DNA from 2 places in the Alkalibaculum bacchi genome. Region 2 is predicted to be linked to the other one. Evidence: predicted binding sites of a transcription regulator. Region 2 holds the regulator's gene; the other holds the start of a gene.
The links. The regulator LexA, encoded in region 2, represses DNA repair genes until DNA is damaged. The targets are predictions, from matches to a motif close to CNAACANNTGTTNG.
Positions count from the first base shown of each region.

Region 1: a site for LexA is predicted at 2,700-2,713, ahead of DES36_RS06350 (DNA polymerase Y family protein). Genes of this name have one in related genera too.

Region 1 covers NZ_QNRX01000007.1:712-7,820, forward strand. Annotated here, with positions in the region: gene DES36_RS06340 (serine hydroxymethyltransferase) at 1-686, opposite strand, end outside; gene DES36_RS06345 (hypothetical protein) at 1,114-1,374, opposite strand; gene DES36_RS06350 (DNA polymerase Y family protein) at 1,419-2,669, opposite strand; gene DES36_RS06355 (DMT family transporter) at 2,904-3,779, opposite strand; gene DES36_RS06360 (exodeoxyribonuclease III) at 4,064-4,828, opposite strand; gene DES36_RS06365 (peptidoglycan D,D-transpeptidase FtsI family protein) at 4,999-6,393, opposite strand; gene DES36_RS06370 (FtsW/RodA/SpoVE family cell cycle protein) at 6,390-7,109, opposite strand, start outside.
Region 2 covers NZ_QNRX01000005.1:46,653-56,942, forward strand. Annotated here, with positions in the region: gene DES36_RS04845 (hypothetical protein) at 1-467, opposite strand, end outside; gene DES36_RS04850 (HD-GYP domain-containing protein) at 712-1,989, shown strand; gene DES36_RS04855 (FUSC family protein) at 2,526-3,455, opposite strand; gene DES36_RS04860 (barstar family protein) at 3,474-3,746, opposite strand; gene DES36_RS04865 (ribonuclease domain-containing protein) at 3,765-4,253, opposite strand; gene DES36_RS04870 (metallophosphoesterase) at 4,445-5,371, shown strand; gene DES36_RS04875 (DMT family transporter) at 5,559-6,518, shown strand; gene DES36_RS04880 (LysM peptidoglycan-binding domain-containing protein) at 6,802-7,107, opposite strand; gene lexA (transcriptional repressor LexA) at 7,251-7,868, shown strand; gene DES36_RS04890 (methylenetetrahydrofolate reductase) at 8,012-8,881, shown strand; gene DES36_RS04895 (peptidylprolyl isomerase) at 9,149-9,895, shown strand; gene DES36_RS04900 (glycerophosphodiester phosphodiesterase family protein) at 10,094-10,290, opposite strand, start outside.

The sequences.
Region 1 (7,109 bases), on a different contig from region 2:
TTATGAGTAGTCGTAGTTACTACATCTGCATATGGAATAGGGCTTGGATGAACTCCTGCTGCAACTAAACCAGCAATATGAGCCATATCTACCATAAATAAAGCGCCTACTTCTTTGGCGATTTTTCCAATTCTCTCAAAGTCAATTATCCTTGGATAAGCGCTTGCCCCCGCAACAATTAGCTTTGGTCTTGATTCTTTAGCAATTCTATCTAATTCTTCATAATCTAAAAGTTCTGTCTCTTTATCAACTCCGTAAGCGATAAAACGATAGTTAACACCTGACATATTTACTGGGCTACCATGAGTGAGATGCCCTCCATGAGATAAGTTCATACCCAGTACTGTATCACCTGGTTCTAGTAGTGCAAAATACACTGCTAAATTAGCTTGAGCGCCAGAATGGGGCTGCACATTAGAGTATTCTGCTCCAAAAAGCTTTTCAATTCTTTCTTTTGCTAAGCTTTCTGCAATGTCAACGTATTCACAACCCCCATAGTACCTTTTCCCAGGGTATCCTTCTGCGTATTTATTGGTCAAATGGTTTCCCATTGCCTGAATAACTCTTTCTGTAACTAAATTTTCTGAAGCAATTAATTCAAGATTTCCTTGTTGTCTTTTTAATTCCTTTTCCATAGCAGCATACACTTCTGGGTCAAATTCTTTAACTAATGGGAATTCTAACATTATTTAGCCTCCTAGTATAATTTGTCTTTTGATAAATGTTGAGCAATATGCCTTAAAGATTGATCGATACTTTTTATATATTCTTCCATTTTGTTTGTCTTGTCTCTCATTTGAAATAAAAACAAAGTTGCTACAAAAAAGAATATAAAGACCATAAAAGGACTTAAGAGTGTAGTCAAACTTGACAGGCTTAGTAAAAAATCATTAATTTGTATTTCCTCCCCTTTTCCGTCACCTTATTTTGATTAATATTACCATATTTTCATAAAGAAAAGAAGAAGAAATAGGTAATTTCAGAAGAAAAGTCGAACATTTTTTAAATAATCCAGTTTATCTTGCAGGTTTTAGTACTGTAGCCCGTAGTCACTAGCTTACATGTATTCCTTATGGGTCATTTAACTACCATCTTCGGCTTTCAACATAGACATTAGATTTTAAATAAATACCATCTGCATTTATCTACTTCATATTTTAGTTCGTATATTTTTTCCTCATTTTTTATTACGCTTTGACAGCGGTAAATGTACATGCGATTGCCTGCTAATTTTTCCTCATCAGCTTGAAGAATCCGATCTATTTTTACGACTTGTCTTTGATCCCCTTGTAAAAATCTAAACTTTATAGGTATAGGCATATCCATCTTTTTAAACCAAGCGATCATTTCGATTTCTTTTGCTATGACTTTCAACTTATACACCTCTTCATTGAAGCAAAGCTCCTTTTCATATTATGCTATAAATGACTCGACATCATCTTATACTCTTCTTCTCCTACACCTCCTGCTATAGGTTTTAAGCCTGAATGTAGAAAAGATCCTCTTATGACAGACTTTTTTCCATATTGCCTTCTCAAACAATCTACTGTTTCATCAATTCTTCTATATTTATCTAGAGATTTTTCATCAAAAATAGATATCTGATAAAATTCTCTGCTACATAACTCCGTAAGCCGCACCCCTAGGTGGCGAATGGGTTCTCCTTTCCAGGCTTCGTTAAATAGTTTTTTTACGTATTTAAACAACACATTAGTAGAATCTGTTGGGGCACATAAGGCGCATTGGTGAGAATAATAAGCAAAATCTTTATCTTTGATGGATACACTGACTACTCGGGCTAGGGACTTCTTTTTTCGAAGCCGCATAGATACCGTTTCTGTTAAGGAAAGAAGGATAAGATGAGCTTCTCTTTGATTGGTTACATCAAAAGCTATAGTCGTAGAATTTCCTACGCCTTTTTGCACCATGTCTTCTTCTCGAACAGGAGATTCGTCAATGCCATTAGCGTAATTCCATATGAGAACACCATGACTTTTTAAGTAACTTTTCATATGAGAAAGGTTCGCTTTTGCTAAATCGCCTATGGTACTGATACCTATCCTTTTTAATTTAGGTAAGGTTTTATTTCCTACCATAAACAAATCGTCTACTGGTAATGTCCACATTTTGCTTGCAATTTCATCTGAAAACAAGGTATGGACTTTATTTGGTTTTTCCAATTCCGAAGCCATCTTTGATAGCAATTTATTATGAGATATTCCGATATTTACTGTAAAACCTAATTCTTCTTGAATTCGATTCTTTATTTTATAAGCAGTCTTCAAAGGACTTCCAAATAGTTTTTCGCTCTCTGTATAGTCTAAAAAACATTCATCTACAGAGTACCTTTGAACTAAGTGTGAATACTCTTTCAATAAGTCAAACATACCATTGCTACATTTCATATACAATTCGTAATTAGGTGGCACAATGAGCAGGTCAGGACATTTTTGTCTTGCACTGTAAAGAGTTTCTCCTGTTTTGATTCCATACTTTTTTGCAGGAATAGACTTTGCCAAAATAATCCCATGACGACTTTTAGGATCTCCCCCTACTACAGAAGGTACATCTCTCAAATCTAAACTTTCCCCATGTTGCAATCTCCAAGTAGCCTCCCAACTTAGATAGGCTGAGTTCGCATCTATATGAAATATATTTCGATTTCTCATATTATTCCTTCTTTTTTTAATACATTATATCGAACATACGTTCTTTTTACAACGACTTTTTTATTGGTCAGTTGGTTCGTCGGACGAGTAAAACAAAAAACAGAAAGAGAAAGAACCAAACTCGCCTTTGGACGAGGAAATGCGTGTTTGGTTTTCTTCCACTTTCTGCTTTCGACTTTCTACTTTGAGCTTTTTATAATTATAAATTGTAAATTCTCAATTGCGCGAAGCGCATCATGATTTAGCACCTAAAACCTTGCCTTTTAATTCATTTAGAAGGGTAAATCCTAAAATCAATATTCCTCCTAGAATTTGTACTGGATTAATGGATTCACCTAGAATGGATACAGATACAAGAATGGCAACCAATGGGTCTATGTAACTTAAAATCGCCGCTTCCTGACCTTTTAAATCTTTTAAAGAGGAAAAATACATACAATAGGCTATCCCTGTATGAATGATTCCTAAGACAAGAAGATTAATCATTCCCAGGGTTCCAATACTTTCTATATGAATACCTGAAGTTGCCAATAGATAAGGTGTAAGGACTATAATAGATGCAATAAATTGTACTAAAGTTCGATCTACACCAGTAACATTTACAATAAATTTATTGAGAATTATGACCGTGGCGTAAAGTATAGCAGCACCTAAACCATAGCCTATTCCTACTAAATTCCCACTAGACTTTTCTACTCCGCCAATATTGATAATCATAATGAGACCTATTGTGGACATTATAAAACAGATGATTTGTTTAACAGTTAGTTTTTCTTTAAAAAACAGGGGGGAACTTGCCATAACTACTACAGGAGCAAAATAATAGCTTAGGGTGGCAATAGAGACTGTTGTGTAATGATAGGCTTGAAAGAGTAAAATCCAATTAAAGCCCATTGCCGCTCCTGAAACAAAGAGCAAAGGCAGGTCTTTTTTTATTTCTCTTAATGGAATTTTGTTCTTAGTAATGATTTTATATATCACAATAACCAAGGATGCAATAAATGCTCTAAATAGTGCAATTTCCCCTGTAGATAGGGGAATATTATTGACAAATATTGCAAGAGTTCCAAAGACGGTCATTGAAAATATGATTTTTAGCTTTGCTTCCAAATTACTTTTCACCTCACAAGAAAGTGCCTTTGCACTTTAGTTGCTAGTCATTAGTCTTTAGTCACTAGCATTTGGGTATTCCTTTTGGGTCAAGATCCTTCGCTTACGCTCAGGATGACTGAGCTAGAAGTTAAGGTTAAAAGTAGAACTTTGCTATTAAATAAGAAAGCGCCTTTAGCGCGTTGAATGATGGTTAAACGACAGTCGAACAATTGCTCAGCCATTGTTCAACTATCGTTAGATATCCATTTTCTCGCCTAAAGGCGAGGAATAATTCTAAATTTTCAATTGCGCGAAGCACTCATGGTAAGCCCCACCGGACAATGATCGGAGCCTAATACTTCTGAATAAATTTGGGCATCTACAAGTCTGTCTTCTAAGGATTTTGATGTGCAGAAATAATCGATTCTCCAACCTGCATTTCTTTCTCTCGCCTTTGTAATATAGCTCCACCAAGTGTAAGCATCTTCTTTGTCTGGATAAAAATAGCGGAAAGTGTCAATATATCCATTTTCTACAAGTACATCAAACTTAGCTCTTTCTTCATCACTAAAACCTGCACTCTTTCGATTAGACTTAGGATTTTTTAAATCAATCTCTTTATGAGCTACATTTAAGTCTCCACAAAAGATAATAGGTTTGATGGCTTCTAACTCTTTAAAGTACTCTAATATAGCTTCTTCCCAAGTCATTCGGTAGTCTAAGCGAGCTAGTTCTTTTTGAGAATTAGGCGTGTAAATAGTGAGTAAAAAGAAATCCTCAAACTCTGCTGTGATGATTCTTCCCTCTTTATCGTGCTCTTCTCTTCCCATGCCATACCGAACAGATATTGGCTCTGTCTTTGTAAAAATAGCAGTACCTGAATAACCCTTTTTCTCCGCATAATTCCAATACTGATGATACCCTTCTAACTCAAGATCCAATTGACCTTCTTGCAATTTGGTCTCCTGAAGACAAAACACATCTGCATCCACTTCCTTAAAAAAATCCATAAAGCCCTTTTTCAACACAGCTCGAATGCCATTTACATTCCAAGACACTAATTTCATATAACAACCACCTTTGTTGTTTTTAGTTTGTTTTAGCACTTTGTTGTAAGTTTTAGGTTGTAGGTACTTATGTCCCTTAAAGGGGACTTGTTTTTTTCCGCATTCCACATTCCGCTCTTAAGGTTTTCCTCGTCCAACCGACCCAAAAGACAGACCCTAAGTTTGCTCCTCTATTTCAACGCTTGTTGCATCATCCAGCGAGCTAGTGGGGCTGCTGATTCGCCTCCTGTTGAGCCGCTATTTTCTAAAATTACTGCCACTGCTATTTGTGGATCATCCGCAGGGGCAAAGCCAATAAACCAGGCATGGGATTTATCTGTATTATTTTCTGCTGTACCCGTCTTGCCTGCTACTTGAACTCCACTAATGGCTGCATTTTTTCCTGTACCTTTATTAACCACACTTTCCATCATAGAGGTCACTTCATTGGCTGTTTTCGCGGACATAACTGTAGATAATTCTTGTGGTTTTCCTTCTGTTCCTGTAAAACCTGTGATATTTTTTACTAAAATAGGTTTCATCATAATCCCATCATTGGCTATGGTAGAAACCATCATGGCCATGTGCAGAGGTGTGACTAAGAGTTCTCCTTGACCATAAGCAGTTACTGCTTGTTCACTTTTATTTAGCTTTTTACTAGGAAAATAACTCTTCTTTAGAGAAATCTCAAAATCAATAGATTGATTGAATAATAACTTTTCTGATAATCTTCTCAAATCTCCGTCGCCTAAAGCTACGCCTAATTCTGCAAAAGCTACATTGCTTGAGTAAGTGAGGGCTTCCTCTAAATTAATATTTCCATAGGCTTTTGCACCATAATTTTTAATCTCTTTTCCACCTATAGTAGTAACCCCTTTATCTTCAAAAGTAGTATCTCCTAGCCCGTTTTCAATGGCTGCGCTAGCTACAACCGTTTTAAAGGTTGACCCTGGCGGATATAGACCTTGAGTTGCTCTAGGTAGTAAAGGAGTATTTTCAGATTCTACAATAGAAGTCCAATTTTTTTCTAAAGTTGCGCTATTAGGATTGTAGTCTGGCTTGCTTACCATAGCTAGGATTTCTCCTGTTTTAGGGTTCATAACTACAATGGCTCCTTTATTTTCACCTAATAATTCTTGTCCTAAGGACTGCAATTCATGATCAATAGTCAAGTACAGATTATTTCCCTTGGAAGTCTGCCCCGTAATTTGATTTTTCAAATCGATAACGGGTCTTAATTCATTGATATTTAATAAATACTTATTGTAAGACGCCTCCAATAAAGCTTTTCCATAAGTCTTGGAGCTATAACCAATAATATGGCTGTACGTATTTTCATATGGGTAAATTCGCTTCTGTTCTGCTTCTTCTCCTTCTCTTTCGGAATAAGCAATAATTGTTCCATTTCGATCGTAAATATTTCCCCTTAAAACTGCATCTTCATATTCGCTTAACCTTTGATTGTAGCTATTAGATACAATTTGATCTTTTGTGAAAATTTCAAAATAGGTTAAATAAGCTATTAGGGAAAAGAATAGTACGCTTATGGCAATTAAAGATAAGATAATCCTCTTATTGGTATTCATACTCCGCCTCCCTCGATGTCCTTAGAAATACCCTGTAATATGCCTAATGCGATAAAGCTCGTAGTTAAGGAACTTCCTCCGTAACTAATAAAGGGTAAAGTAATTCCTGTTAAGGGAATGAGTTTGATAACGCCACCTATAATAATGAAAGTCTGAAAAGCAAATATTAAGGTAATCCCTAATGCAATAGCTTTATAGAATGTATTTTCAACAGTTAAAGCAATCTTAAATCCCCTATATACTAAAATATAGTAGAGCATAATGACCCCAACGCCACCTAAAATGCCCATTTCTTCACAAATAGCCGAAAAGATAAAATCTGTTTCTACCTCTGGAATATATCTGGGGCTACCGAGGCCTAAACCTCTACCAAAATAATCACCAGAGCCTATCGCAAAGAGGGATTGAGTAACTTGATAGCCCTTTCCAGCAATGTCTTCCCAAGGATTAAGCCACACATCAATTCGAACTTGAATGTGATTAACGAAAAGTACTCCTAAAAGGCCTCCAATAAAGGCAAGAGCAATATTTCCCAAAATCACCTTCCAATCATTTTCAAAGACAAACAAGAGCACAATGTGAATTAAAAAGAGTAAAACAGCTCCACCCCACTCTCTTTGCAATACAAAGAACACTAAAAAGACATAAGATACAATAGACAGCATAATATTATTAGGTATTTTAATGTCCCTCTCTTTAATTGTAAAGTTAGGCAT
Region 2 (10,290 bases):
CCAAATAAATTCATTGCCATTGCCACACCAATTCTTGGCAATCCTACTTTTAATGCAATTGGTAACAGTACTGCCCCCATTAAAGCAACTGCAGGTGAAGGCCAGAAAAACCAAGATAAAATCATCATTAATATCCCAATGATCCAATAAGCAAGAGAAGGGGTTCGAATTATTTTTGTAAAAGGATAAATCATCGTCTCATTGATACCTGATATTAAGAGTATATTACTCATACCAGTAATTACGGATATAATTAAGATGGTACCCATAAGCTCTTCTGTGGCAAAAACAAAAGAATTAAATACACCCATAACAGCAACAGAAAAATCTGAAGTTCCAACGACACCAAGAACAAATATCCCTAGAATGCAGATAAGACTCGTATCTTTCTTGCAAATCATAAAGACAATAATCAGTAGAATGAAAATAAGATAGATCCAGTGTATTGTTAATAAATCAATACCCATACGTCACCTCCTAAATGATAATGCATCTATTACACATTATGGTGATTTAGGTAATTTCGTTACATTTTATATAATCGTAATTGGATCTATAATTTATCGAAACATCTTTCTCTTAGCTTTTTAATTCAAAATCTTTAAATAATATCTTCAGATATCAAAGTAAAATAAGCACAATTTAATAGTATTATTTTCCACAATGAAAGAGATATGGTAATATAAATATATCAATATTTAGGAGGAGTATATGCAAAGACATGTTTCAGTAAACCTAGGAAATCTTCTATTATCACTTTCTGATATTACGGATATTGCAAACCCTAAAATATCCCATCATCAATTTCGCACTGCATTTATAGCTGTAGAAATTGCTAATTATTCAGGAGCCAGCCAAAAGACAATTGAGAACATTTTTGCAGCTGCTTTACTACACGATGTAGGGGCAATATCCGTTGAAGAAAAAACAGAATTACATAATTTCAAAGAAATGCCCACACATAATGAAGCATTACAAGTTCATGCTTACCGAGGCGAATTATTGTTAAATCAAACCCCTTGGTTTAAAAACATCTCTAAAGCTGTTCGTTATCACCATACTAATTATAAAGATATGGAAAACTCTATAGATCATATTGATGTATTTTCAGCTCAAGTAGTTAATCTTGCAGATTATGTAGAGAGACTCGTAGATCGTTCCCAACACATCCTTCTTCAATACAAGGACATTAGAAATCATATAAAAAAAATAGAGCAATATATTATTCATCCTAGTATTATAAAATCCTTCCTTGAGACAAGTGAACGTGAGGAATTTTGGTTGGATTTGGTATCGAATAAATTATTTACGTTTTTACAACAAAATGGTCCTTACCGAAATCAATTTATCGATATGGAAGATATTATGCACATCTCAGAAATGTATAAAAGCGCTATCGACTTTAAATCACCTTTTACGGCTACCCATACTACTGGAGTAGCACAATGTGCTAAGGTACTATCAGAGAAGTTTGGCTTGACTGATCTTGAAATTGACCAAATAACTATTGCAGGTTATTTACATGATATTGGTAAATTAATCATACCTAATTCCATCATAGAAAAAGAAGGCAAACTGACCTCTAATGAATACGCTATTATGAAAAGTCATACCTATTTTACGTATCATACGATACGCATGATAGGTGGATTAGAGCAAATTGCACAAACAGCAGCTTATCATCATGAAAAACTAGACGGGAGCGGATACCCCTTTTGCTGCAAGCAACATGAGATTGGACTTGGTGCTAGAATCATGACCATTGCAGATATCTTCACAGCTATTACTGAGGATCGCCCCTATAGATTAGGTATGAATAAACATCAAGTAATAAAGATTCTGCTAGAAGAAGTAAAAAACAAGAAAATTGATGGAAATGTGGTTGATTTACTTATAAACGACTATGAGGAAATTGAAGAAATTGTTAAATCAAAACAGAAAGAATCAAGAAACTTCTACGTCAATGAATTTATAAGTTTACGTGAATAATCAAAATAAAAGCAGGGATATTACTCCCTGCTATAAAGTAGTGTATGAGATATTACCAACTAGCGCCTAATGGCATTCTATTATAGTTTACCTCAAAAAAGCTCCCCTAATAGATTTTTATATACTACCTAACACCCCGTATAAACTTCGGCCAAAGTTTAAAGCCCATAGTTGTCGGAATGCCTAAAATATTTACAATCTCTGGTTCGTGGTACTTTAAGTATTTCATCTTAAATCAACCCCTATACCTTTCGATTTTCAATATTCGCTTCCTATAAAAATCATTATTTTAAAGTTCTCTGCACTACTTTATAAACTTATTATGTCTAAATTCAAATGATATATGTATCATAATTATATTATCTTAATTAGAAAAGTATGGTAATTATTTAGGATTTAGTGTTGTTTAAATTAAAAATAAGGAATTATTATATTAAATATCATTTATGATAAGATTTGTTATGATATTTATTATTAATTATAAGGATTGTTGTAATATAAAAGAAGAAAGGATCTATGAAACATTCTTTCTTCTTTTAATTATCTAACAACTCTATATTTTCTAAGATGATTCCTAAATGGTAATTGTAGATCATATCTAAGGAATTTAGGTTTTCGTTACAGTAGTATCTATGAACGACAAAGCCAAGGGACTCTAATTTCTTAAAATTTAATTCATTTACTTTTCTCTCACATACAATAGGAGCTATTACCTTGAAATGAGAATAAGTCTCCTGTATTATTTCCAGAGTAACAATAATATCCTGTACTCTTTGCTGATTGGCCTGTTGAACCTTGATTTCATTCAAATACTCTTTTAATTCACCTTTTAATTGATTAAGGCCATCACTTATAGTCCCTATACAACGATTTATTAATTTACAACAGTCTTTCGGACATGAATTCTCTTTTACATAAGTACAGATATACCCTTCAATGAGCATATTAAATTCTTTATTAAGAGAACTTAATTGTCTCTGAATGCTGTTTTCAAAATTATAAGGTGCAATTAAGAAGTTTATTGCCAATCCAATAAGAATACCTATAGAGGTATCCAAAATACGATTTATACTGTACTGTATAGCTTGTAATCCGCCTATATTAAACATGATAGAAATAAATACAACTCCAGCAATAGATATGGACTTATTCCAATGAAATATATTGCAGATTGTAATGATGATAATCATTCCTAAAGCACTTAAGAGTGCATCTCTAGGGCTAATTAATGTAAAGCCTAAACCTACTATAGCCCCTAGAGCAGTTCCCATTAACCGATCTCTACCTACTTTAAAAGAGCTGATAATAGATGTCTCCATGGACAGTATGGCTCCAATAACTGCAAAGAAAGGATTTTCCCAATGAGCTATTTGATATACTATTATACAGATAAAAACAGCAAGAGAAGTTTTATAGGTTCTCATACCTATTTTATAATCCAATAATCTGTACTCCTTTAATTTCATTATAAACTCTTTTTATACTCAATCTTCCATTTCAATAGATATATTATCATTATTTTCTTTTGCATCTAGAAATACTTTTAATATTTTGTTGCCATACTCATCAGGATTGCTTTTAAGAGTTTGTGTATTCTTAAAAACAATGTGAATTGGCTCATCATAAGTGCTCAGCATATCCCATAGAGCATCTAAATTTTTACCATAATAGTCTGGAAAAGCAAGAGTCTTTGATATATACTCATGAGCTTCTTCTTTCGTATTCATTTTTTTCCCATCTAATAGGATTGTCTTCATATTATCTCCCTACACATTTTAATATAATTGAGTAAAGCTTTCATAATGGTCACTCGTATAATATATTAGCCCATCATTAGAATAAACAATTCTCTCTGCACCCCTATAACCACCATTATAGTTTACATCACACTCAAACCATTTTCGCCCTTCTTCATCAGGTAGTATTCCCTCGTAATTACCAAAAACATCTCCACCTATTACGCCCATCTCTGTTACCTCCCACAGATTACCTTCAGAACTCTTCCACCCGAGTTTTGAAGCCTGTGATTTCGTAAGATAATTAGTTGGTAATTTGCCATAAGTGTTTATGTATAAGGCTACATCATCAACAGTGTAATAAGCTTGATTTTCTTCAATTGAATCTTCTACTTCAGCCACTTCTTGCTCATTTTGAACATCTTCCACATTATTTTCTTGATTCTCTATTACCATATCAAGGCTGCATCCAATAGCAACGAATAAAGTCATGAAAATGAGCAGAATCCCTAATAGTTTTTTCTTCATATTACCTCCAAAATATTTATTCATTACACTATTATACCTTATTTATATCATCAATATAGGAGTTATTTATTCACATAATTGATATTCCTTTTTTCTATATATGCTGTAGAGCAATTCCTTTTCTCCCCTGTTCTGAATGAGTTTTTATTGAATATATTTTATATAAATCAACAGGATAGGATGGGATAAAGATGTATGGATTAAAGGAGGTATCAAAAGTTTATCATACCTCAAAAAAAGTAGATTTTGATGATAATTCAAGATTTGTCATTATGAGTGATGTTCATAGAGGCGATGGTAGCTGGGCTGATGATTTTCATAGAAATCAAAACTTATTTTTTTCGGCTTTATTCTACTATTATGAACATGAATTTACTTATATTGAAAACGGCGATGGAGATGAGTTATGGAAATTTAGAAGCTTAAAGGATATTATACGAATACATAGCGATGTATTTTGGTTAATGTCTAAATACTATGAAGATGGAAGACTGTATTTTATCTATGGTAATCATGATATGGTAAAAAACAAAAGAGATTATATAGCTAAAAATATGTACTACTTCCTTAGAGAAAGGGATAAAAAAATCATTAAACTTTTTAAAGATATAGAATTACATGAAGGGCTGATCTTAAAGCATTGTGACAAAAACTATGAAATTTTCTTAACTCATGGTCATCAAGTAGATATTATGAGCAGTGCCCTATGGAAATTATCTCGTTTTTTGGTGCGCTATTTATGGAGACCTATTGACAATTTAGGTTTTAACGACCCTACGAGTACGGCAAAAAACTATACTAAAAAAGAAAATGTTGAGCGTTCTTTGACCAAATGGGTTGAAGAAAATAAATGTATGTTAATAACAGGGCATACGCACAGGTCAATGCTACCTGAAGTTGGTCAGCTTCCTTACATAAACGATGGAAGTTGTGTTCACCCTAGATGCATAACTGCTATTGAAATACTAAAAAGTGAAATCATGCTAGTAAAATGGTCCGTAAAATCAAGGCCTGATGGCACCTTGTACATAGGAAGAGAACTACTAGCCGGACCATTTAAAATAGAAGATTATTACAAGGTATTTGAGAGAATACAATCATCAATCGACACTCTATGATACTTTTTTACAAAATAGTAATATACTAAAATCAATAAATTCTACACTTTAAACTTAAACTTTACATTTATAACTCTACACTTAATGTTTCACTTGTTGTATAATCTCCTTATGCCATCATGGATTGTACGAAAAATACTTCTTCCTTCCTATATATGAGCAAATACATAAAACAAGAGGTCGTATTATGAACACAGAAACATTTTTTACAACAAGACGAAATATCGTCTTAATTGCCGCACTTTGCGCTTTCTTCTGGGGCAGCGCCTATCCTTCTATCAAAATCGGATACGAAATATTCCATATTTCCTCTAACGATATTCCTACAAAACTAATCTTTGCTGGGTATCGTTTCTCCCTTTCTGGGATTATGGTATTATTGATCTCTACTATAAAAGAAAAGGCATTAAAACTTCCATATAAAACTGATTTTTCAAAAATTTTGATTCTAGGTCTTTTCTTGACAACAGCACAATATATTTTCTTTTATATTGGTCTAAGCCATACTACTGGAGTAAATGGTGCTATATTAAATGGAACAGGTACCTTCTATTCTGTAATCCTCGCCCATTTTATCTACAAAGATGATTACTTGAACATGAGAAAAACTCTCGGCTGCTTTTTAGGTTTTATAGGAATTGTTATTGTAAACTTTTCAAGTGACTTTCGCTTTGCGTTTAACTTCTTTGGAGATGGTTTTATTATAATAGCCGCTTTAATCAGCTCTTCAGCGAATATTTACAGTAAATTCTTGAGTCGTTCAATAGATATCCTTATCCTTACAGGATTTCAACTGCTTTTTGGCGGAATCCTTTTAGTAGTTCTTGGGTATCTAACAGGTGGCAGCCTTACAGGTTTTACCCTAAAATCAACAAGCTTATTAATATACATGGGTTTTTTATCTGCAGCAGCATTTTCATTATGGACTTATCTACTAAAATACAATAAAGTTGGAGAAATTTCCTTTTATAATTTTTTAATTCCAATATTTGGCGCAATACTTTCTTCCCTATTCTTAGGTGAACGTTTTTTAAATACAAAAAATATCCTTGCCCTTTTCTTTGTCTGTATAGGAATTTATATTGTAAATAAAGACGATGGAAAAATATACAATTGGAAAATAGTGAAGCTAAAGAGAACAAAATAAAAGTCATCAGTACGCTATGGTTAAGAGGGGCAAATCAGAAATTTGAACTTCATTAGTGTATGCAAGAAAGCGCCTGTGGCGCATTAGTCTTTAGTCACTAGCATTAGGGTATTCCGTTTGGGTCAAGATCCTTCGTTTATGCTCAGGATGACTGAGCAGGAGCCAATGTCAATAGTAGGACTATCCTATTACATAAGAAAACAAGGTGGAGCCACCTTGTTTTTAATTATGCCACTATATATGAGTTTGAATTTTCTAAATTAATATTAGATATATAAACTCTTTATTCTTGAGTTGGAACTTGAATTGTTTGCCCAGGATATATGGTTTGATTCTTAATATTATTTACCTTTACAATCTCATAGACTATTTCTCTAACATCCCTATCGTTACCTGTATTGATATCTGCAATCTTCCAAACAGTATCTCCCTTTACTACAACATAGTCCTTATATATGATTTTTTCCTCTCCAGAAACTGCGTTAAACATAAGCATAAACGCACATAAAAATGATACAAAGAGCAAAAACAACGCCAATGTAAATCTTCTTTTATTGACTATGCGAATTATTTTACCATTGAAATTCATTTAAATAACCTCCTACATGTCGAACACTTGTTCTTTGTTTTATTGTACAAGAACAAACGTTCTCTGTCAACCGTTTTTCGAACATTTGTTTGTACTCAGCTTTTTTTTATGTTATAATGAGAAAAAATGTGGAGGTGTGTTATTTGCCTACTGAACTAAGTAAAAAACAACAAGAAATCTATAACTACATCAAGCAAGAACTATATAATAGAGGATATCCACCTTCTGTCCGTGAGATCTGTACAGGTGTAAATCTAAAATCAACTTCTACAGTTCATGGTCATCTATCGAAACTAGAAGAAAAAGGATACATTAAAAGAGATCCTACGAAGCCAAGAGCTATTGAAATCATAAACCGAGATGAAAGATATAGCAAAATTAAAGAATTAATAGAGATTCCTATTGTGGGCCAAGTAACAGCGGGGCAACCTATATTAGCTGTAGAAAATATAGAAGATACCTTTCCCTTGCCTGTCAGTTTCGTCAATAATAAAGAGTGCTTTATGCTTCATATAAAAGGAACAAGTATGATTGAAGCAGGTATTTTAGATGGCGATTATGTAGTTGTTGAAAAACAAAACACTGCAATAAATGGAGACATTATAGTAGCACTAGTAGATGATGACGAAGCTACTGTAAAACGTTTTTACAAAGAAAAGAACAAGATTAGACTTCAACCTGAAAATTCAGCCATGGAGCCAATTTATCGAGAAGAAGTGGCTATTCTTGGAAAAGTCACTGGAGTCATACGCAAGTTGTAGTCAGGCATTCAGTTATTAGAATAAATTATAATCAAAAGGCAATTATACTTATAGAAGTATGGTTGCTTTTTTGTTTTAGCTGAAAGTAGAATGCTAAAACCCTTACCACCTGTTTTATATCGTTAACTAAAGGAGGTTATTTATTGAACGTAGCACAAATCATGAAAGAAAGAATGTCTTTCTCCTTTGAAGTCTTTCCACCAAAACAGGATAAACCTGTAGAACCATTGCTTGACACATTAGATCATCTATATAAATTTAAACCTGATTTCGTTTCCTGCACATATGGAGCAGGTGGAACAAATGCAGGGAGAAATGTGGAAATATGTAAAGCAATTAAGGATAGTGGCAAAACCATTCCTGTAACTCACTTTACTTGTATCGGCAACTCTAAAGAGAAGATAAAAAGAGAATTGCAAAACTATTTAGATATAGGCGTAGATCATATTTTAGCTCTTCGTGGCGATTATCCTAAGGGCTGGGAAGGTACAAGAGGAGATTTTAATTATGCAAATGAATTAGTGGAATTTATTAAAGTTCATTTTCCACAATTTACAATTGCTATTGCTGGGGATCCTGAAAAACACGTTGAATGCCATAGTTTTGACGAAGATATTTCTCACCTGAGAGTAAAACAAGATTGTGGTGGAGATTATATTATGACTCAGTTATGCCACGATGTAGACCAGTTTCAATGGTGGCGTGATAGATTGATTGAATCTGGTATTACATTACCTATAGATGTGGGTGTTATGCCAGTACTTGCAAAAGATCCAACTATTCGTATGGCAGTTTCAAATGGTAGCGGCATTCCAAGAGATTTAGCAGAAGTCATTGGAAGATACGGCGAAAATCCAGAAGACTTTAAAAAAGCAGGAATTGAATACACCGTCAAACAAATCTACAAATACATGAACGCTGGTATCGATGGCTTACACATCTATTCTTTAAATAAATGGGAAGATGTAGCTAAAATCGTTAACAAGTCAGGCATCAGAAAAATGCACAACTAGTTAGGACTCTTTTTAATGAAAAGTCCTACTTTGTATCTATATAAAGCAATAGGTAAATTTATACACAAGTGCTACATGTCATAGCTAAATGACCCAAAAGGAATGCAATATACTGATGACTGGTGGCTGATTGCTGATGACTAGAGCGCCTAACGGCGCTCTTTTTATAGACAGTAGCCTAAATTTCTGATATCATGAATTAAGTATGAGACTACGGGAAATCAATTTACTAATTCCTCATGATATTGAAAACAAAGGAGAAATGAAATGGAAAACAAAGTATTAGCTACTGTAGGAAGTAGAGAAGTCACTCAAAGAGACCTTAGCTTTCTTATGAACAGTATGGACCCACAAATATTACCACAGTTTCAATCAGAAGCAGGTCAAAAACAATTAATTGCAGAACTTATTAATCAAGAATTATTTTATCTAGATGCCATTAAACAAGGTCTAGATAAAGATAAAAGATTTAAGATAGAAGCAGATAGATTACACGATAATCTTCTTAAGCAATTTGCATTAAGTGAGCTCCTTAACAATATACCTGTTTCTTCAGAAGAGATTGCTGCATACTATGAAGAAAATAAAGATCAATTCTCTAGTCCTCAGCGCGTGAAAGCTAGCCATATCCTTGTGAAAACGGAAGAAGAAGCTGCAGATATTATAAAGGAATTAGAAGCTGGACTTTCTTTTGAGGAAGCTGCTACAAAATACTCTACTTGTCCTTCAAAAGAAAGAGGTGGAGATTTAGGCTTCTTTACAAAAGGTCAAATGGTAAAAGAATTTGAAGATGCTGCCTTTACATTGGAATTAAACAAAATAAGCGAATCTGTAAAAACACAATTTGGCTATCATATTATTAAAGTGACCGATTCAAAACCAGCAGGAACAAAATCTCTAGATGAAGCAAAAAAAGAAATCGAACAAATTGTATTAGGGCAAAAACAACAAACTGCCTACATGAACAGAGTAACAGAATTAATGACTCAACACAAAGTCGAATTAAAAGTTTGATTAAAAGAAGGGATGACAAGATGTCATCCCCTTTCTACTAAAAAATTTCACTTTATTTTTTAACTTTTACTCTTAATCGTCTACTTTTCTGTTAGAAATGTAACCACAACAAGCCCAATGGAACTCGTCTTTAAACGAATTAGGTTCTTCTTCCACTTTCAACTTTCCGCTTTCCACCTTTGTTTTTTCAGTCCAACCTTAAAGTGCCGAAGACACTTTCTCACCTGGCTCAAAACGTTCAAATATAAAGTAATCAAAATCTTTTCGTGCTTCTTCTAGAGCTTCTTTCGATTGTATAGTCCATGCAAATGTTGGTACTTTATAAAGCTTTTTGCATAAAGAAAATGAAAACATTTTAACATACTTGTAATTAAAAGCGATAAAATGTGGTTTTG